2 regions of the Sporosarcina sp. P19 genome follow, and region 2 is predicted to be linked to the other one. Evidence: predicted binding sites of a transcription regulator. Region 2 holds the regulator's gene; the other holds the start of a gene.
What was found. The regulator LexA, encoded in region 2, represses DNA repair genes until DNA is damaged. The targets are predictions, from matches to a motif close to CGAACATATGTTCG.

Region 1 (11,344 bases), 410 kb from region 2:
AATCACATAGTAAATTCGCGCACTAATAATTGAAATAGGTATCGCCCAAATGAGCATGTCCGTTAGTAAGTCAGGGTGCATTCCCCGCTTCAGCATTTCTCGTTGAACTACCATAAATCCTAAAATAATTCCGAGCGCAATCAAAATACCGTACCAGCGAACTTCTAAGCTGCCAATACTGATCGCGACTGGGTTAATCACTAGCATAGATACATTCACTTAGTCGCGCTCCTCTTCGTCTAATAATTCCGCATTATCTGCGATTGCTTGATCCAAACGCTTCGTAAATTCCTCTGCAGCATTAATGCCAAGACGTTTCATTCGATAATCCATCGCCGCTACTTCAATGATGACCGCAATATTCCGCCCAGGTCTTACAGGAACGGACAATTTGGTAATTTGCGAATCAAGGATTTCTACTTTCTCTTCATCGATGCCAAGACGATCATAGTGCTTCTTATCATCCCAAATCTCCAAATCAACCGCTAGCAATACACGCTTATCATCCTTCACGGAACTCGCTCCAAATAACGTCATCAAATCGATAATACCGACCCCGCGAATCTCTAACATATGCTTCAACAGTTTCGGTGACGTTCCGATCAAGACGTTATCGGACACCTGACGAATCTCAACTGAATCATCCGCTACTAGTCTATGCCCTTTTTTAATGAGTTCTAACGCAGTTTCACTTTTACCTACTCCGCTGCCACCTGTGATCAATACACCCACACCATACACATCCACTAGCACACCATGAACTGTCGTCATCGGAGCAAGTTGTCCAACCAAGTAATTCGTCAACATCCCCGAAAATTGTGTAGTTTTATAATCCGTCCGGAGAACTGGAATGTTTTTCTCCTCTGCTAATTGGCTCAATTCCTTTGGACCTTCTTCGCCATGAGCAATAATGAATGCTGGCGTATCAACCGAGCAAAGTCGCTCCAAACGCTTTCTTCGTGTAATGGCAGGCAATGTTTCGAGGAAAGACATCTCCTTACGCCCGATCAACTGCACACGTTCAGCAGGATAATAATCAAAATAACCAGCCATCTCAAGTCCTGGCCGTGAAATGTCACTCATTTGGATTTGCTTATGAATGCCTGCATGCCCAGCAATCAATTCCAATCCAAATCGATTCATCATATCTTCTACCGTTAATTCACCCATGAAATCCCTCACTTTCTGCTACGATGTACGTATTCTGGCAGTCTTTTGTGCTTATGTACAAACTATTCCAACCTATTTTACCATGAAGGAAACGAAAAGAAATGGATTACTTCTTAATCTATATCCCCTTTTTGTATCCCTTTTAAAAGAATTCTCTATATAGAGGATAAAGGAGAGTGGACAGAATTGACACTAATCATTCTTGATGCAGGTCACGGACCAGATACACCCGGTAAACGAACACCTGATGGAAAGCTTCGGGAGTATCACTTTAATGCGGCAGTAGCTACACTCGTTGGAGAGTTTTTAACGAAGGAAGGCATGATAGTTAAGTATACTCATGCGTCTACCCAGGACGTACCTTTAAGCGAACGAACCGCTTCAGCTAACCGAATGAAGGCTGATGCATTTGTCTCCATCCACGCCAATGCATTCGGCAATGGCTGGCACTCAGCACAAGGGATTGAGACATATATTTATCCACAAGCAAGCAAAAGTTCCGCTGTGCTCGCTTCTGCCGTGCAAAAGGCTTTGATCTCTGCTTGCCAGCGTCCTGATCGTGGCGTGAAGAAAGCGGACTTCGCCGTACTGCGTGACACAAATATGCCTGCGATTTTAGTAGAGTGCGGCTTCATGTCGAACCAGACAGAGGCCGCGTTATTGCAGAGTAAAGCCTATCAACGCCAATGCGCACGGGCTATCGCTTTTGGAATTTTGTGTTGGGAGTATGGGAGGTGAATTGGTGGGTTTAGGCTTGGATGTGATGGGATACGGGCGGCAATGAGCGGATACGTGGTGTGATTGAGCGGATAACCCGTGGGTATGAGCGGGTGCGTGGCATGATTGATCGCATAAACCGTTAGTATGAGCGGATACGGTCCGGGATAGAGCGGGTAGCTGTTGGGATAGAGCGGTTAGCCCTCACCATAGAGCGGATACGCAACCACAATGAGCGCTTACACGAATTAATGAGCGCACGAGCGATCTACCTCTAGATGTTGCAGGGCAATGAGCGCGTGCGGGGCCTGATTGATCGCATAGACCGTTAGTATGAGCGGATACGGTCCGGGATAGAGCGGTTAGCTGTTGCGATAGAGCGCTTATCCCTCACTATAGAGCGGGAACGCAACCACAATGAGCGCTCAGACGAATTAATGAGCGCCCGAGCGATCGCCCTCCCGATGTTGCCGGGTCATTGAGCGGATAATCGGCATGATTGATCGCATAGACCGTTAGTATGGGCGGATACGGACCGGGATAGAGCGGTTAGCTGTTGGGATAGAGCGCTTAACCCTCACCATAGAGCGGATACGCAACCACAATGAGCGCTCAGACAAATTAATGAGCGCCCAAGCAACTCCCCCTCATTACATTCAAACAAAACAAAAAACACCTGCACCGCCACAAATGGCAATGCAGGTGTTTCATTATGCTATCAAACCATATCGACAGAGTTATAGCGAACCATAACTGAGCCTGTCTTGGACTCACCAGTAACATGCAACGGTTCTTTCGTCGCGTCATCGGCATTTTTACTGAAGCGGATCGTACGATGCAAGAATTGCTCTTGCTCTTCCACACGGGACACGTCATTTAATTGCAAGTCGAGCTTGCCCATGTTGGACGTAATCTCTCCCTTAACACCTATAGAAGATGGGAAGTAAATTTCAACAGAACCGCTAATTGACTTTGCTTCCAATCTTTTTGCATCAGTAGATGAAGTCGTCAACGTCACATTTCCGTTTAAGGATTTCGCATCTACATCTTGTACCGCGCCATCTATATAGACACGACCGTTTAATGTTTCGGCTTCTAGCTTCTCACCAGTAACTTTTAATAAACGTACCATACCATTTGCTGTTTCTAGTTCGGCTTCATCGAATTTAATATCTGCACATTCGATTTTACCATTTGCCGTTTTGATGCGTAGATCTTTGAAAGCGACACCTTCTACTGAACATCCTCCGTTCAACAAACGGACAGAGAGTTTATTATAAAGTGTTGAAGTCGGAACGTACAGATGCATGTTGACTTGCAACATTTTCAAGTCACTCCCGATGCGCAACTTATTACCGTCTTTCACGAACAATAACTTTTCAAGGAACTGACTAAGTGCGCCTGCTTCAGAATCAGTATTGAAATGCTTTACAGAAAACTTCGCCATGATCTCATCGTTTTCTGAAGGATGAATTTCCACAGTACCGTGATCGATATGGATGATGATTTCTTCTATATCTTCTACAGATTTACTTTCTGTATGGGTAAAGGAGACAGATTTGCTGAATGGTGCTTCGAAATCGAATTCTTTCACACGGTGTACTGCCGTATCCATAAATTGCATGAAGCGGTCACCTGCTGAGACGAATTCTTTGCGGATATCTTCGAAGAAAGCATCAGCTGAAGAGCTCTCTTCTGCTGTTCTTTGTTCAGATTCCTTACCCATGGCTTCCAGTAATTTCAATGCTTCTTCAGCTGTAATTTTACCTTCTTCAAGCATTGTTAGTATTCGTATGCGTTCATTTTGCATTTCCAGATTCCTCCTCGTTTTGAACAATCTTTGCAGTAACTATCTATTTATACGGTTCTGAGGAATAAAAGTTTCATTTTCTATTTCTTTACTACTTTTTTAATTTGTTCTTTCATCCGATTTCGATCTCTTTCTAGGATGGTCTTCAAATATTTACCGGTGTAGGACTCTTCGACTTCTGCTATCGCTTCCGGTGTCCCCGTCGCAACAATTTCTCCGCCTTTGTCCCCGCCTTCTGGACCAATATCGATAATATAATCGACTGTCTTAATGACGTCCAGATTATGCTCAATAACGAGAACGGTGTTACCGCTATCAACTAGACGTTGTAGAACTTCAAGTAACTTGGCAATGTCATGAACGTGCAAACCTGTTGTTGGCTCGTCCAAAATATAAAACGATTTACCTGTAGAACGTTTATGCAGTTCGGAAGCCAATTTCACACGTTGTGCTTCTCCACCTGACAGTGTCGTTGCTGGTTGACCTAATTGTACATAGCCTAAGCCTACATCCACAATCGTCTGCAATTTACGATGGATTTTCGGGATATTCTCGAAAAACACCACCGCATATTCCACTGTCATCTCCAGTACGTCCGCAATATTCTTTCCTTTATATTTCACTTCAAGTGTTTCTCGGTTATACCGTTTGCCATGACATACTTCACACGGTACATATACATCCGGTAGGAAATGCATTTCGATTTTGATGATTCCATCTCCACGGCATGCTTCACACCGTCCACCCTTCACGTTGAAGCTGAAGCGACCTTTTTTATAGCCACGAACTTTCGCTTCATTCGTCATGGCAAAAACATCGCGAATATCGTCAAAGACGCCTGTATACGTTGCTGGGTTGGAACGTGGTGTTCGTCCAATTGGTGATTGATCGATATCGATAATCTTCTCCAAATATTCCACACCACTGATACTATCGAATTTTCCAGGTCTTTGTTTGGATCGATTCAATTTCTGCGCCAATGTTTTATGCAATATGTCATTGACCAACGTACTCTTGCCCGAACCGGAAACTCCAGTAACTGCAATAAATTGACCGAGAGGGAACTCTGCATCAATATGCTTCAAGTTGTTCTCTGAAGCCCCCTTGACGATAATACTTCGCTCATCACGTGGTCTGCGTTCAGTCGGAAGTGGGATGAATTTCTTTCCGCTCAAATATTGACCGGTCAGCGATTTTTTGTTTTTCATGACTTTCGCAGGAGTGCCAGCAGCTACCACTTCCCCTCCTGCCACACCAGCACCCGGACCTATATCAATTAAATAGTCAGCAGCCATCATCGTGTCTTCGTCATGTTCTACAACAATCAGCGTATTTCCAATATCCCGCATGTTTTGTAGTGTGCCAATTAATCGATCATTGTCTCGCTGATGAAGTCCGATTGAAGGCTCATCGAGTATATACAAAACACCCGTCAAACGAGATCCAATTTGTGTAGCCAGACGAATCCGCTGTGCCTCTCCACCAGACAGTGTTCCCGCTGAACGTGATAAATTCAGATAGTCGAGTCCGACGTTTACCAAGAAGCCTAAACGTTCTTGGATTTCTTTTAGGATCATATCTGCAATTTGCGCGTCTTTCTCAGAAAGGGTTAATTGGTCAAAGAATTTCGTTGTTTCAACAATCGAGCGTTCCGTGATTTTCCCGATATGCTCGCCATTCACTAATACCGAAAGTGATTCAGGCTTTAAGCGATAACCTGTACAAGTAGGACAGGATTTTTCCGTCATATATTTACCCATCTGCTCACGAATGTAGTCTGAAGATGTCTCATGATAACGGCGTTCTACGTTGCGCAAAACACCTTCGAAATAAATATCGCTATCGCGGGTATTACCGAATTCATTTGTATAGCGGAAACGAATCTTCTCCTTTTTCGATCCTAGCATTAGTTTTTCAATATCCGAATCAGCTAATTCACTAACCGGTACATCCATAGGAATTTTATAATGCTTGGCAATCGTCTTCAGGAGTTCCGGATAATACTGAGAACTTGTTGGCTCCCATGGGGCAATGGCGTGTTCTTTTAGCGTTAGTTCATTATTTGGAATGACTAAATCTGGATCGACTTCAAGTTTCATGCCGAGCCCATCACATTCAGGACATGCACCGAATGGACTGTTGAATGAAAACATACGCGGTTCTAGCTCACCAATTGAAAATCCACAAATAGGACATGCATGATGTTCACTGAAAAACAGTTCTTCTTCACCGATTACATCGACAAGAACATTACCGTCAGCAAGACGTAAAGCGGACTCTAATGAGTCACTTAAACGTGTTTCGACGCCTTCTTTCATGACAATCCGGTCAATGACGATTTCAATCGTATGCTTTTTATTTTTATCTAAATCTATATTATCGTCCAAATCAATCGTTTCACCGTTGACCCGTACGCGTACATACCCTTGTCTTTTAATGTCTTCAAATAATTTGGCATGCGTCCCTTTACGTTCTGAAATAATAGGTGCCAAAATCTGAATTCGAGTACGCTCCGGCAACTCTATTACACGATCCACCATTTGCTGAATCGTCTGCGTTGAGATTTCAATGCCATGATACGGACAATGTGGTTTTCCAACTCTGGCATACAGCAAACGCAAGTAGTCATAGATTTCCGTCACCGTTCCTACAGTAGAGCGTGGGTTTTTACTCGTTGTCTTCTGGTCGATGGAAATCGCCGGCGACAATCCTTCTATAGAGTCCACGTCTGGTTTATCCATTTGTCCAAGGAATTGACGCGCATACGCGGATAATGATTCCACATAGCGGCGCTGTCCTTCCGCGTAAATCGTATCAAACGCCAGTGAAGATTTTCCTGATCCAGATAGGCCCGTAAGCACAACTAGTTTGTCACGTGGAATCTTCACTGTAATGTCTCTCAGGTTATTCGCTCTCGCGCCCTGGATTACAAGTTCTTTATTTTTCATGCGAACTCTACCTTTCTGCTTTCAGTTCTAATACGGTATCACGTAACTCTGCAGCTCTTTCGAAGTCCAACGCTTTTGCTGCGTCTTTCATTTCTTTTTCCAATTTAATTAGCAATAAGCCTTTCTCGTCTTTCGATAGCTTCTTGCCGTTGGTCACCTTTTGCAAATACGATTCCGTTTCTTCAGCCACTTGAGTAGCACGGATCAATTCACGTATCGGTTTGACGATGGTTGTTGGTGTTATACCATGTTTTTCATTGTAAGCTATTTGAATTTCACGACGACGTTCCGTTTCATCAATAGCTTTCTTCATGGAATCCGTCATTTTATCCGCGTACATGATGACGCGTCCTTCTGAGTTACGTGCAGCCCGACCAATCGTCTGGATCAACGCACGTTCCGAACGCAAGAACCCTTCTTTATCTGCATCCAAAATCGTGACCAATGAAACTTCTGGGATGTCGATTCCTTCACGCAGTAAGTTGATTCCGATCAGCACATCATACGTCCCGACACGTAACTCACGAATAATTTCTGTCCGTTCCAGTGTCTTGACGTCAGAATGGAGATACTGAACCTTAATCCCAATATCTTTTAAATAATCCGCCAAGTCTTCTGACATCTTTTTCGTCAGAGTTGTAATCAAGACACGTTCATCTCGTTCAATTCGAAGTTGTATTTCATCCAATAAATCATCAATTTGCCCTTCAATTGGACGCACTTCAATGATTGGATCAAGTAATCCTGTAGGACGTATAATCTGTTCTACCATCTCGTCTGTATGCTCAATTTCATAAGGTCCTGGCGTTGCAGAAATATACATAGCCTGTCGAATATGCTTTTCAAATTCTTCAAACATCAATGGACGGTTGTCTAATGCAGACGGCAAGCGGAAACCATGTTCCACCAATACCTTTTTACGCGCTTGGTCTCCATTGTACATACCGCGAATCTGCGGCAAGGATACGTGACTCTCATCTACTACGATCAAAAAGTCATCAGGGAAATAATCCAGCAACGTATAAGGTGTCGCACCTGCTTCACGCAATGTCAAATGTCTGGAATAGTTCTCAATACCAGAACAGAAGCCCATCTCCCGCATCATTTCTAAATCATAGCGCGTCCGTTGTTCTAAGCGCTGCGCTTCTAATAACTTATCGTTATCACGTAAATATTTAAGCTGTTCTTCCAACTCGATTTCAATATTTTCAATCGCTTTAAGTAACTTCTCTTCGCGTGTAACGAAGTGAGATCCTGGGAAAATAGCCACATGATCACGATCACCGATGACTTCACCTGTTAAAGCATCTACTTCACGGATTCGTTCAATTTCATCTCCGAAAAACTCAAGACGTATACAACGCTCATCACGTGCCACCGGAAAGACTTCGACTACATCGCCTCTAACACGGAATGTACCACGCGTGAAATTGATGTCATTGCGTTCGTACTGAATGTCCACTAGCGTGCGCAATAGTTCATTACGAGGTATTTCCATCCCCTTGCGTAATGAAAAAACCATATCATTATATTCTTCCGGCGAACCAAGGCCGTAAATACACGAAACAGATGCCACAATCAAGACATCATTGCGTTCAAATAAAGCACTCGTTGCGGAGTGGCGAAGTTTATCAATTTCATCATTGATCGATGAATCCTTTTCAATGAAAGTATCTGTCTGTGGAACATACGCTTCCGGTTGATAAAAGTCATAGAAGCTGACGAAGTATTCTACTGCATTATCCGGGAAAAACTCTTTGAACTCGCTATATAATTGGCCTGCTAACGTTTTATTATGCGCAATGACCAGTGTAGGTTTATTGATTTCTGTCAGTACATTGGAAACAGTAAATGTTTTACCTGTACCCGTTGCACCAAGTAACGTTTGATGTTTCTTACCTTGTTTAATGCCGTTAACAAGGCTTTCGATCGCTTTTGGCTGATCTCCTTGCGGCGTATATGGTGCCTGCAATTGAAATGTTTCGTTCAAATGGTTCCACTCCTCTTCTTAAACACCTGTCCTTCTATTTTACCACAACCAGGTTTTTTTCTAAAGAAATAACGAACGTACGTTTTAAGCTAACTCTCTATGTACTTTATTGTACCCTTGTACTTTGTGAAAGAAACTTGCAGCAAGACATTCTATACAATAAAAAAACACTGCTAGAATTTTGCCCTAGCAGTGCCTATGAAAACATTATTTTGTTTTAAGTTCATATCCGTTCTCTTGTGAAATGTCGAGTAATTGTTGTGTATACAGGTCGAATGCTTCTTTGTCATTTTGATCCAGCGCATCGTCAATCAATAGCATGATTCGCGATTGTGTTTGTTCCCAATGAATGTGTTGTAGAAACAGATCCCAATAGATTTCGTTCAGCAGCTTTTCCGCTTGGAGAGAAGTGCCTTTGTTACCTACCGCTTTCAAAAATTCAGCATATGAGTTGTTATTGTTCATCTCTCTCACCCCTGATACCTTTTAGTAATTATATATGCAATAGAATACTAAATGCAACCATTATTTTAACTATTCTAACTTTTTAATTACTTCTGTTTAATTAGATTAACGTTCACTAGGTACATATATCCAGAAAATTCCGTGACAGGATTATTTTTTTCTTAAGAAATGCTGATTACCTATTACTATTTCAACTTATCTACTGTCTAGCATCATATATCTATCATTTGCTCTTTAGTCAATCGAATTGTTGCTTCACCGACAATGAGTGCGATAGCTGCAATCAAGAGTGGTGTAACACTTAATCCGTACAATGGTAATGCCGCCAGTAATAGAATGATTGCTTGTAGCCAAATCAATTTTCTTACTAACAAACGAACCGCTTTGATTTGCGATTTTTCCTGTTCTTCAGGAAACAGCTGATCCATAGTGAACTCGAAGCCGCCTTCAAGTGCCAATATTAACTGAACAGCAGTCGCAAACGCCAATGCCCCTAAAAAGATGAACGAGACGATCGGAATCGGTATTAAAAATGCACCCATCGCAGACAGCACCGTTAATCTAACCCACAACCAAAATGTATCATCTGTACGAATAAATGTCCGGACAACCAAGTAATTTTGTACATCTTTGCGCTTGAACGTAGAACGTTTCATGGCAATTTTTAACCAGCTACGCTTACTTACTGATCCGACTAGATGCGGTACTTCCGTGAAATAATTCGCAAATCGATAGAAACGCATCATACGGTTTTGTTCTAATTCAATAAACTGCTCATACGGAAACGGAAACTGCTCTGCTTTTTTATCCCAAAACTTCGCATAGAGCATGGCGATCAAAATTCCGATAAAGATTGCAACCGAACTCCACGTAAGAGCGAAGTAAATTGTTGAAAATGTTAAAACCAGACGAAGCACACGGTCCGGCCAAACGAAATCATGATTGGCTACTCGAACACTATATTCAGTCCCTACAAACAATCCTTTAAACGCAATGATCAGCAATATCACGAGGAGATAATCAGTGCCTGCGCCCACTTCCGTTGCCTTTAATAAAGGCAATGCAATGACCATGGCAATCAACGGTAAAGGAAGTTGAGAAAACGTCGACCAAGTAATTGAACGTCTCATATAGCTCGGCAATTGGTTTTCCAATGGCAGGAAAAAGACAATATCTGCCGGCTTTAGTAACGTAGTCGGTGCAGCTTTCATTAACAACAGTGCAATGACGACGGATACAATGAAGACAGATGGGAATGTAGCGGGCACTTCTTTCAGCCATTCACTATACGCATAGCCTCCTGCTCCAATGGCGAACATGAAGACTATAGCCAAATGTCCAGTGAATACATAGCGCATATATTTCTGTAATTCATTGACGTAATGGAAGAACCGTTGTCCCCAAATCTCATGCATGTTGTTCATAGTCAGGTTCCTCAGTCATTGCAATATACAAGTCATCAAGTGTTGCATCCGGTCGTCCGAACGCCTTGCGCAAGTCGTCCATCGTACCGTTCGCACGGACCCGTCCTTCGTGCAACAAAATAATACGATCACAATACTTCTCAGCCGTCGCCAAAACGTGAGTCGACATCAGTATAGAAGCACCGGCATTTTTCCGTTCAATAATTTGGTCGAGTAATGCGCGAATCGCCAACGGATCTAACCCAACGAACGGCTCATCGATAATATATAATTTTGGTTCTACTAGGAAAGCACACATGATCATGACTTTCTGTCGCATACCTTTAGAAAAGTGAGCGGGAAACCACTTCAAGCGTTTTTCCATACGGAACTCTTTCAGCAATTGTTCGGTACGGATTTCAAACTGCTGCTTGTCCAACCCGTATGCCATCGCAGTCAGTTCCAAATGTTCTTGTAATGTAAGTTCTTCGTATAACACTGGAGTCTCTGGAATATAACTGAATGATTGGCGGTAATGTTCTTTATCACTAAACGTCGCACCGTCAATCTTGATTATTCCTTCGAGGGGATTCATCACACCGATAATATGTTTGATTGTCGTACTCTTTCCTGCACCATTTAGTCCGATTAACCCGACCAATTCCCCCTCTTCTATTTGAAATGAAAGGTCATGTAAAACGGGCTTACGCGTATAACCACCTGTTACATGTTCTAGTTCTAGGATTGCCATTATTTTTCCCCCTATCTTCTTTTAATATTTTAGCAAAGAAATTGTAAAATTGCTTTATCCGCCTTCGTTAACTATCTGAAAATATGCTAC
Region 2 (11,344 bases):
CAATAAACAGGCGCTTGCCTGTTTTTTTGTTGTCTTTCATTTGGTATATAGACTTCATCTGGTAAAATAGAATATGATCAAATGAAATGAGGTACTACATATGCAAATTACACCCATTAATGAAGAATTACTAACAAAATCACAAGAAGCGGAAGAACTAATCGCTCCGCATGTGAAGAAAGTAGAAGAAATTGCGTTTTTTAACCAAAGAAAAGTCTTACAGGCATTCAAGAAAAATCAAGTAAGCGACTTTCATTTATCAGGCTCAACAGGTTATGGCTATGACGACAGTGGCCGTGATGTATTGGAACAAGTGTATTCGGATGTATTCGGATCGGAAGACTGTCTTGTAAGAAATCAAATTATCTCGGGCACGCATGCCATTACAATCAGCTTGTTCGGGATATTGCGCCCAGGTGACGAACTTCTTTATATTACAGGTAAACCATACGACACGTTGGAATCTATCATTTCCGGCAACGGCAAAGATACGGGTTCACTTGAGGACTTTCAGATTTCTTATCAGCATATTGATTTGAACGAGGATGGTTCTGTTGATTATGAGAAAGCAAAAGAGACGATTTCAGAGAAGACGAAAATCGTAGCGATCCAACGTTCGAAAGGCTATTCAAGTAATCCATCATTCAGAATCCATGAAATTGAAGCGATTATTAAAGAAATCCGCAAAATGAAAGAAGATGTCGTGGTCTTTGTAGATAATTGCTATGGAGAATTTGTGGAAATGAAAGAGCCTGTAGAAGTTGGAGCAGATCTAATGGCAGGCTCGCTCATAAAAAATCCAGGCGGTGGACTTGCTAGAACAGGTGGTTACATTGCAGGCAGAAAAGACTTGGTTGAGAAGTGTGCTTATCGTATGACTTCTCCAGGCCTTGGAGCTGAAGCAGGGGCTTCACTCGATACGTTACTTGAGATGTACCAAGGATTCTTCTTAGCGCCACACGTAGTCAGTCAGGCGGTTAAAGGCGCGTTATTCACATCGGCATTTTTCGCAAGCTTCGGTATGGATACAACACCGCATTACAGTGAGCTTCGAACGGATTTAATTCAATCGGTAAACTTTTTGAACGCTGAACAAATGATTGCGTTTTGTCAGATGATCCAGCAAAACTCACCGATTAATGCTCAATATGCCCCAGAGCCATCTTACATGCCAGGTTATGCTGATGACGTCATCATGGCCGCGGGTACGTTCATTCAAGGTTCCAGTATTGAGTTGACAGCTGACGGTCCGATCAGACCGCCATACACAGCATATATTCAAGGTGGATTGACTTATGAACATGTAAAATCTGCAATACTAGATTCGATGGAACAATTGCTTGAAAAGAAGTTGGTATAAAGAAAAAAGTGTATCGAAAACCTCTTGAGGTTTCTCGATACACTTTTTTTATCATTAATGAATCATCCGAAATACACCGATCACTTTTCCAAGAATGGAAACTTGATCTACAATGATCGGCTCCATGGAAGAGTTTTCTGGTTGGAGTCGAAAATAATCTTTTTCTTTAAAGAAACGTTTAACGGTTGCTTCATCTTCTTCTGTCATAGCTACCACAATTTCACCATTGCTTGCAGAGTGCGTTTGTCTGACAATTACACGGTCTCCGTTTAGGATGCCGGCTTCAATCATGCTGTCTCCTACAATCTCCAACATAAAGATTTCATCCTCTGAGGAACCAAATGTATCCGGCAATGGGAAGTACTCTTCAATATTTTCAATCGTCGTAATTGGATTGCCTGCTGTAACTTTACCAATCAACGGCACATGCATAACGCCATTTTTTAGTTCATCTAGTCCTTCTGGATCTAAAATTTCAATAGCTCGGGGTTTTGTCGGGTCCCTGCGTATGAAACCTTTACTTTCGAGTCGTGATAAGTGACCGTGAACCGTGGAACTTGATGCAAGACCTACAGCTTCTCCAATTTCACGAACGGAAGGGGGATAACCTTTTAAACGCACTTCATCTTTTATGAAAGCAAGTATTTCTTCTTGTCTCTTTGATATTTTCTTCAACAGATTCACCTCTTCTACTAGTTTGCGAGCAATGGTATACTCAACCATTATTTTGAATATAGTATAACATGTGTTCGATTACTAATCAAACAAAGGTTCTAATTTTGCTTGACATGGAATCATATGTTCTCTTATAATTAAGAACAAGTATTCCGAACATGCATTCTAAATGCGCAAATTCGAGGAGGAGTTATAATGGATTTTATTAAAGAATTTATCAAAAATAATTATTATTTCGCAGTATTATTGGCAATTTGTGTATCTTTTGCCTGGGTTCAATTTGATAAAATAGCCGAGGAAGATCACTACATAGAAATTGTTATTAATGAAGGGGATACACTTTGGCAGCTGGCTTCTAACTACTCAGAAGATATACCCACAAACCAATGGATTGAACAGGTGCGTTCACTAAATGAATTACCTACTGACCAAATCGTTTCAGGTGAATTACTCCGTGTGCCTGTTAAAATTAATAAACAAACAGATATCCGGGTAGCTGAAATAGGAGTAGGATCTAAATGACAGAAAAGAAATGTGTAATATACTGCCGTGTGAGTACGGAAAAAGAAACACAAGAACAATCTATTGTGAGACAGCAAGAGGAGCTTGAAAAATTAGCTGCTGAGCTAACCTATGATTGTGTTGGAATCTATACGGATCGGCAGAGTGGATATGATATGGATCGTGAAGGTCTTCTATCCATGTTGGATCAAATCCAAAACGATACAGTGGATGCAGTATTTATTCAAGATGAAACACGATTAGGACGTGGGAATGCTAGGGTTGCGATTTTGCATGTAATTGCTAAAAGTGAAACGACTGTGATTACCAATCATTCAAACGGTACGATTGAACTGAATGAAATGGATTCCATGTTACTAGAAATTCTCGCAATCGTAGAAGAATATCAACGAAAACTACATAATGCAAAAATACGTAGAGGAATGAAGCGTGCTGTTGACAGAGGTTATGATCCATCAAAGAATCTGCGAAATATTGACCAGGGACCGGGGCGTGAAAGACTTGAACTTCCAATAGAAGAAATTGTCTCACTTCGTAACAAAGGTCTCACATATGAAGAAATTGCAACAGTATTAAATGGATTAGGCCATGCGGTCAGTAAAGCTACAGTTCATAGAAGATATAAAGAGTTTATAGCGCAAGAACACTAATAGGTTGCACTTTTCCTTCAGGTTGTTTACATTTTATTAAACGACTAACTTTTGGAGGGTTTTAAAGATGCTATCAGAAAAGAAAATAAAACGTATTAATGAATTGGCAAATAAAAAGAAAACAACAGGATTATCGATTGAAGAGGCAAAAGAACAGACGCGGTTGAGAAAGGAATACTTGGAATCATTCCGTACAAGCATGCGTGAAACGATCGAATCGGTCAAAGTAGTAGATCCAGAAGGAAATGATGTAACACCAGATAAAGTTAAACAAGCAAGAGCGAATCAAAAACCGTTAAATTGATGATAGGTAAAGGATTAACATTGTAATTAACTCTAGAATTGACTACACTAGAGAAGGAATATGTACTATAAAACACTCATATGAGACAGGATGGAAAGGATGTACAGCATGACCGAAAAAATCGATCAACTGGCAATAACGACAATCCGAACATTATCAATCGATGCAATTGAAAAAGCGAATTCTGGTCACCCGGGATTACCGATGGGTGCAGCACCGATGGCTTACACACTATGGACGCAACATTTACACCATAATCCATCAAACCCTCAATGGTTCAATCGTGACCGTTTTGTACTTTCAGCAGGACACGGCTCGATGTTACTCTACAGCTTGTTGCATCTAAGCGGTTACGGCTTGACTATTGAGGACATAAAGAATTTCAGACAATGGGATTCCAAGACCCCTGGACATCCAGAGTATGGACATACAGTAGGAGTTGAAGCAACGACAGGGCCGCTTGGACAAGGAATTGGTATGTCTGTAGGTATGGCAATGGCTGAAAAACATCTTGCAGCAACATATAACAAACCCGGTTTCGATATTGTCGATCACTACACATATGCACTGTGCGGAGATGGAGATTTGATGGAAGGTGTAGCAGCAGAGGCAATTTCCATGGCTGGCCACCTTCAATTAAATAAACTAATCGTGCTATATGACAGTAACGACATCTCTTTAGATGGCGATTTGGATATGTCATTCTCTGAAAACATTAGAAAGCGCTTTGAATCATATGGCTGGAACTATGCCCGTGTTGAAGATGGAAATGATACAAGATCCGTTTCTGATGCAATTGAAAAAGCAAAAGGCAATACAGGCGGACCGACAATCATTGAAGTGAAAACTGTGATCGGCTATGGTTCACCAAACAAGTCTGGTAAAGCAGATGCACACGGTGCACCATTAGGTGAAGATGAAATGGCACTTACGAAAGAGTATTATAAGTGGACATTCGAAGAGGACTTCCACGTTCCTGAAGAAGTCTATGACCGTTTTAATTCGGCAACGGACAAACTTGGTGTTCAATCAGAGCAACAATGGAATGATTTGTTCGCAAGCTATGAAAATGAACATAAAGAATTGGCTGCACAGTTTAAACAAGCAATTGCAAATGAACTTCCTGGCGATTTAAAAGAACAAATGCCGGTTTATGAAGCAGGTGCTTCTGTAGCGACTCGTTCAGCATCTGGTGAGTCAATCAATGCGTTAGCGAATGCAGTTCCAGCTTTATTCGGCGGTAGTGCGGACCTTGCGGGTTCAAACAAGACGACGATCAAGAACGCGGGCGATTTCACTGCTGATGACTATGCTGGACGTAATATATGGTTTGGTGTACGTGAATTCGCAATGGGGACTGCTCTAAACGGCATGTCTCTTCACGGTGGAGTGAAAGTATTTGGTGGGACTTTCTTCGTGTTTAGTGACTATGTACGTCCTGCTATTCGATTGTCTGCATTAATGGGCCTACCTGTAACATATGTCTTCACACATGATAGCGTAGCGGTCGGAGAAGACGGACCTACACATGAACCTGTTGAGCAATTGGCTTCTTTACGTGCAATGCCTGGATTGTCTATCATCCGTCCAGCTGATGGAAACGAAACATCAGCAGCATGGCATATAGCTGCCACTTCAAAAGACACGCCAACTGTCTTAGTATTGTCTAGACAAAATCTTGAAGTATTGCCTAAATCACAAGAACTTGCGATGGAATATGTACCAAAAGGTGCTTATGTCGTATCACCTGCTACTAAAGAACAAGCGGACGGTTTACTGCTTGCAAGTGGCTCGGAAGTAAGTCTAGCGGTTGAAGCACAGAAAGCTCTAAAAGAGCATGATATCGACGTCAGTGTCGTCTCAATGCCTTCATGGGACCTATTTGAGAAGCAGGATCAAGCGTATAAAGATTCTGTTCTTCCAAAGAACATTAAGAAGAGAGTAGCGATTGAGATGGGAGCTTCACTTGGGTGGCATAAATACTCAGGTGATGAAGGAACTGTCATGGCAATTGATACTTTCGGTGCAAGTGCTCCAGGCGAGTTAGTCATTGAAAAGTATGGCTTTACTGTAGAAAATGTTGTAAAAGAAATGACAAATCTATTAAATAAATAAGTATACACAACGCACGGCTCTTATTATTAAAGAGCCGTGTATTTTTTTGCGCAGCTTTACGACAATAATAGTGATGAAGTTTTCCGCAAACTGACACGATTTACTTAGGACAAGTTCTATGATAGATAGTAGGAGGTGTTCGTTATGAGGAAGTATGAAATTTTTAAAATCAAGTCAGCGTATCAATCCTTCATAATGGGGCGTGAACGTTTATTATTTGAGATGCTAACAGTAGGCCCTTCTACAAGCTATCAAGAAATTGAATATTTATGTGATCGGTTGAATCAAAGGGAACTGGATAGCATCATTCAGAATACCTTAAGGAAAAATTTTGATGAACTGGATTCATATCATAATGAATATCGATTGACACACTTAATCAAGGGAGAGGTCTTCATCAAAATGGGTACACACAGTATAGAAGTGTACTGCCAAGGTTCAAGAATGTTAGACTTAGATTTATTTGTAGCACTATCATCTTCTACAGATCGTTTTTTTGCAGTCATGAATGAACAGGAAGAATGTGGGTGGCTCAAACCACTTAAACACTCTGAACGCATGATTCTAGAAAATACAATGATGTAAAAACTTCCGCACAATTTGCGTACAGTCATTGCTATTCACTGCTGCTATGTTGTATAATCCTTCTTGGTAGTATGTAATCGAACTATTTTTATGAGGGAGGTTTGGCAGTAATGACTTTATGGATAGCAATTTTATTGATCGTCGTCGCTTTGATCGGCGGAGTAGCACTCGGCTTTTTCATAGCACGTAAATATATGATGAATTATTTGAAGGAAAATCCGCCAATTAATGAACAAATGTTACGTATGATGATGATGCAAATGGGACAGAAACCTTCTCAAAAGAAAATTAATCAAATGATGGCTCAGATGAACAAAGTTCAAGATAAGCCTGCTAAAAAAAAATAAGTAAAACTCCGTGATCAGCAAATTTGCTAACACGGAGCTTTTTTATTTTTTACTGTCTAATATTGTCATTAATATAAACGGAATCGATTTAAAAACCTATGAACCGTTTGTAGATATTCATCGGGATTATCATTGTAAGATTTGGCATGTGCCCCTTTTGTGAAAAGCTTCATCATTTTATCGCCTTCTTTTAATTCGTATAACTCTTCCGTCATATGAGGCAAAATGAAAGTATCTTCCATACTGTGTATGAATAATACGGGTTTATCGATAAACTTCATCACTTCGCGGGGAGACACAGCTGCAGAAGTATAGCCATCACGTATCTTTAAAAATAAATTGGCGATTCGCAAGCTCATGGAAGTCTTAAATGGCATCTCTGTACGAATGATATGCAATAGTTGCTCTGAGAAATCCGAAAATGGACAATCTGATATATAGAAATCTGCTTCATCCTCATACGTACCTGCGTATAACAGCGTAGTGGCAGCACCCATAGATTCTCCGTGAATGCCAATCAAAGCGCGCTTACCTACACGTTTACGAACAGCTGTCACGATTTCTTTCAAATCCATTTTTTCATAAAATCCAAAACTCGTTGTTTTTCCACCCGAATCACCATGCCGCCGATGGTCAAAAATAACGGAATTAAATCCTAAGCGTTCAAACAAACGTGCATATTTGATGGAATTTACTTTGTTTTCCGTTACACCATGGCAAATAACAACCGTTCGCGTTGTATCTAAAGGTCGCAAGAAAATTGCACGTAAGTTATAGCCGTTAGGTGATGGAATCCAAATATCATCTTTTCTTACAGTTTCAAACCACTGATGATCAAAACGTTTAGCAATCATCTCGCGCTGCAAAATAAATTCAGAGTCCTTTATTTTTAAATACATCAGTCGATTCGTGACAAGAATCCCGAAAATTGTTAAAAACGCTGTAATAATACTTGATGCAATACCGACAATATACATTACTCTACGTTTCACCAAAATCCTCCCTTCTATTTTCTATTGTCTTTTATATAAGTTATACATTGCGGTATCGATAGGACGTGACAAATAAGGTGCAACTTCATCTACTGAAGCACATATTTTATCCATATCAACCCCTGTTTCTATCCCGACAGACTGCAATAGATATAACACATCTTCCGTTGCAACATTGCCTGTAGCACCAGGCGCAAAAGGACAGCCACCAAGACCACCTGCAGAAGTATCGAATCGATCAACCCCTGCTTGTAAAGAGGCATAAATATTAGCCAATCCTAATTTACGCGTATCATGGAAATGTGCTGTAATCAAAATATTTGGGAACTTTGTCTTTAGTGTTTTAAATAAAGTAAAACTTCCCAAAGGGTTTGCCATACCGTCAGTGTCGGTCACACTTAATTCATCTACACCCATATCGACAAATTTTTCGCAAAGGGCCAGAGTTTGTTCAGGTGGAATAACTCCTTCATACGGACAGTGAAATGCTGTGGAGATACAGGCTCTAACAAAGTGATGATCTATTTTGAGCTGATTGACAATAGGTCGTAGCGTCTCCACGCTTCCCGCAGTGGAGCGATTAATATTATGTCGATTGAATGTGTCACTTACACCCACAAAGACCGCCACACTATCTGCGCCAGCTTTTAAGGCATTCTCAACACCATGTGCGTTCGGTGTGAGGACAAGTTGCCTGCCTGTTTTACATACCCGGTCCATAATTTCTTTAGAATCAGACATTTGCGGAACCCACTTAGCCGATACGAAAGAAGTCACTTCCATTTCTTGTATGCCGGCTTGCTGTAAAGAATGTATAAAAGCTAATTTTTGATCAGTAGGAATACTGTTTTTTTCATTTTGTAAACCATCGCGCGGTCCAACCTCGATTAACGTCACGTTTTTTGGTAAACTATACATAAACATCCCCCTCCATCTATTGTACGTAATGTAAGCGAGTAAGGGCAATGTAAAACCCTTGACAATTAACTGGATAATAACAATGAAATGCAAATTATTTATTAAATAGAAAGTAGTGAAAATATGTCAAAAAAACAACGAAAAGCATCAACTAACCAAAAGAGCAATACAGTAGATGATTCTGCAACTTCACTTTCGGATCTAATGAGCGATGATGTGTTAGCTAAATTAAAAGGAATGAAACAAGAAATGAAGGCGGAAGAAGAAATAAAATTGGAACAGGAAAAAGAAAAGCGTATTCAAGAGCGAAAAGAACGTGAAAAAAATAAAAGTTTTGAAGAATTACTAGATGAGTATGGGTATGATGGAACAAAGTATTAAGAAGACTATATAAATAGGTGTGGGGTTACGTATACTAATTAAGTAAGTGCTTTATTAAAAGACCTTTTATAAAGGAGAGGAATTAATGAAGTTTTTGTATATTATGTATCGTGAGAAGCTAAATATTCAAAACGAACTTACATCCCAAAATAATTTAAAACGTGTTCATTTAGCACCCATTGAGCATCCAATTGTTCATTGGGTGCAAAGGAATCTAGAAACGATTCAAATACTGGATTCTGTTATATATTATGATCTATCAAAAGAAAAGGTAGAGAATTTTTATAGTACTTTATTAGATGCACATGCAGAAAAATCCAAGACCTCTCCAAGACCTTGGAAATACTTGCCCATCCCAACAGAAGAACAGTATATTTATCCAATTGCGCACTATGAAAAAGAATATGGTATCACGTATTACGAATCTTTATACAAGTACATAACGGTTTTTGGGGTCATATTAAATATCTTTGACTTTCAAGATAAACAATTAATTGTATTTATTCAATAGAAATGAAGAACGTGTTCAGGAGGATATAAAATGAAAAAGCTCGATGTTAAACTTTATGAGTATTTACTAGGAAAACTCCCTGAAATTACTACTTCCTGGCTAGCGATGAGAAAAGTGGAAAAAGATTCAATTTATTCGCTTAGTGCCCATCCTGAAATGGAAGAAACACTTCGGGAACAAAATAAATTCACGAATTTGACAGTCATTAGTAGTTTGCTTGATGATCCTGAAATCTTTGAAAAAAATAAAATAGAATGGGCAGCCGTTGTCGCTCTAAGTAGAGTGAACAGCAATACACCCATAGAAGAAGTAATAAAGGCTTTGAGTAAGCTTCGTATAACTTACTGGCGCTTAATAAAGAAATTTCAGTTAGTGAATGCAGATGAGATTAAACTCGAAGATTATATGCGGTGGAGTGAAACGCTTAATAATGCATTTGATCAGATTTATATCAGTTTTGCAGAAACCTATAATGAATATATCAATAGCAAGTTCGATGTTCAACAAAGTTTGATTAATGAATTGAGCTCACCAGTCATCAAAATTACCGATAAAATTGGAGTAGTACCGCTAATTGGAGAAATGGATGAACTGCGAGCACGCATTTTGTTGGAAAGTATTCCCGAAAAAAGTTTAGAGGCTGACATTGAACATTTATTCATTGATTTATCGGGAGTGACCGTAATTGATACACTGGTAGCCCAACAAATTTTTCAGGTGACAAAAGTGTTATCTTTATTAGGAACAAAATGCACGATCACAGGTATCTTGCCAGCAATTGCTCAAGCTTCGACAGAGCTTGGTTTAGATTTCACGAATATCCAAACATTTAGTTCCTTGCAATTAGCATTCACGAAAGAATTTCTAATTATGGAACAGTAAAAACCAAGTCACTTATGAGGTGACTTGGTTTTTATGATTTATTTACATTTTTCTTGGAAATCGAGCATGAATTTCTGCAAGGCCTGACATGCTTCAACTGGTACTGCATTGTAAGCTGAGGCACGACATCCGCCTACGGAACGGTGGCCGTTCAGCCCGACGAATCCTGCCTCTTTGGCTTCTTGTAAGAATTGTTTTTCCAATTCTTCATCTGCTACACGGAACGTGATGTTCATCAATGAACGACTGCCTTTTTCAGCATGTCCTGTATAGAAACCATTGCTGTTGTCAATCACGTCATAGATTAAGTTCGCTTTTTCTTCATTGCGCTTTGCGATCTTTTCCAAGCCGCCTTGTTGTTGCATCCAACCAAGAACTTCACCCAACATATAAATACCGAAAGACGGTGGTGTGTTATATAAAGAGTTACTTGACGAATGTGTACTATATTTCAAAATAGCCGGAATTCCGCTATTCGCATGTTCCAACAAGTCTTTGCGAATAATTGCAACTGTAACACCTGAAGGCCCAAGGTTTTTTTGTGCGCCAGCATAGATCATTCCGAATTTACTTACATCGATTGGTCTTGACAGAATATCACTTGACATATCCGCGATCAACGGAACATTTTCAGTGGAAGGGAAATCGTGGAATTGTGTGCCGAAAATTGTGTTATTTGATGTAATATGCACGTATGCATCCGTTTCCTCAAATGTAATTTCTTCGGAAGATGGGACGCGATTATAATTCACATCTTTTGTAGAAGCTGCTTCGTATACTTCACCGATTGCTTTTGCTTCTTTAATTGCTTTGTCTGACCATGCGCCTGACATGATATAGCTCGCTTTTTTACCTTCTGCTAAGAAGTTCATCGGTACCATTGCAAATTGTAAACTGGCTCCACCTTGCAAGAATAGTACTTCATAGTTTTCAGGAATTGCGAATAACGAACGCAAACGTTCAATTGCTTGATTATGTACTTGTTCATAAGTAGCACTGCGGTGACTCATTTCCATAATAGACATTCCTGATTCTTTGAAATCTACTAGTTCAGATTGTGCTTTTTCTAGAACTTCGCGTGGAAGAGCGGATGGCCCTGCGT

Region 1: the regulator LexA is predicted to act here: its motif matches at 8,708-8,721, upstream of uvrB (excinuclease ABC subunit UvrB).

What each region holds. Positions count from the first base shown of each region.
Region 1 is NZ_PDYR01000001.1:3,744-15,087, reverse strand. Features, by position in the region: gene lgt (prolipoprotein diacylglyceryl transferase) at 1-219, opposite strand, end outside; gene hprK (HPr(Ser) kinase/phosphatase) at 220-1,170, opposite strand; gene CSV74_RS00070 (N-acetylmuramoyl-L-alanine amidase) at 1,357-1,908, shown strand; gene CSV74_RS00065 (DUF4097 family beta strand repeat-containing protein) at 2,606-3,697, opposite strand; gene uvrA (excinuclease ABC subunit UvrA) at 3,778-6,645, opposite strand; gene uvrB (excinuclease ABC subunit UvrB) at 6,653-8,635, opposite strand; gene CSV74_RS00050 (IDEAL domain-containing protein) at 8,843-9,100, opposite strand; gene CSV74_RS00045 (ABC transporter permease) at 9,313-10,524, opposite strand; gene CSV74_RS00040 (ABC transporter ATP-binding protein) at 10,508-11,254, opposite strand.
Region 2 is NZ_PDYR01000001.1:410,316-421,659, forward strand. Features, by position in the region: gene hfq (RNA chaperone Hfq) at 1-6, shown strand, start outside; gene CSV74_RS02005 (methionine gamma-lyase family protein) at 101-1,360, shown strand; gene lexA (transcriptional repressor LexA) at 1,415-2,035, opposite strand; gene yneA (cell division suppressor protein YneA) at 2,231-2,557, shown strand; gene CSV74_RS02020 (YneB family resolvase-like protein) at 2,554-3,207, shown strand; gene CSV74_RS02025 (DUF896 domain-containing protein) at 3,275-3,511, shown strand; gene tkt (transketolase) at 3,620-5,626, shown strand; gene sirA (sporulation inhibitor of replication protein SirA) at 5,771-6,211, shown strand; gene CSV74_RS02040 (YneF family protein) at 6,322-6,558, shown strand; gene CSV74_RS02045 (alpha/beta hydrolase) at 6,627-7,550, opposite strand; gene CSV74_RS02050 (hydroxymethylglutaryl-CoA lyase) at 7,572-8,468, opposite strand; gene CSV74_RS02055 (YqkE family protein) at 8,592-8,849, shown strand; gene CSV74_RS02060 (hypothetical protein) at 8,935-9,360, shown strand; gene CSV74_RS02065 (STAS domain-containing protein) at 9,391-10,242, shown strand; gene serC (3-phosphoserine/phosphohydroxythreonine transaminase) at 10,281-11,344, opposite strand, start outside.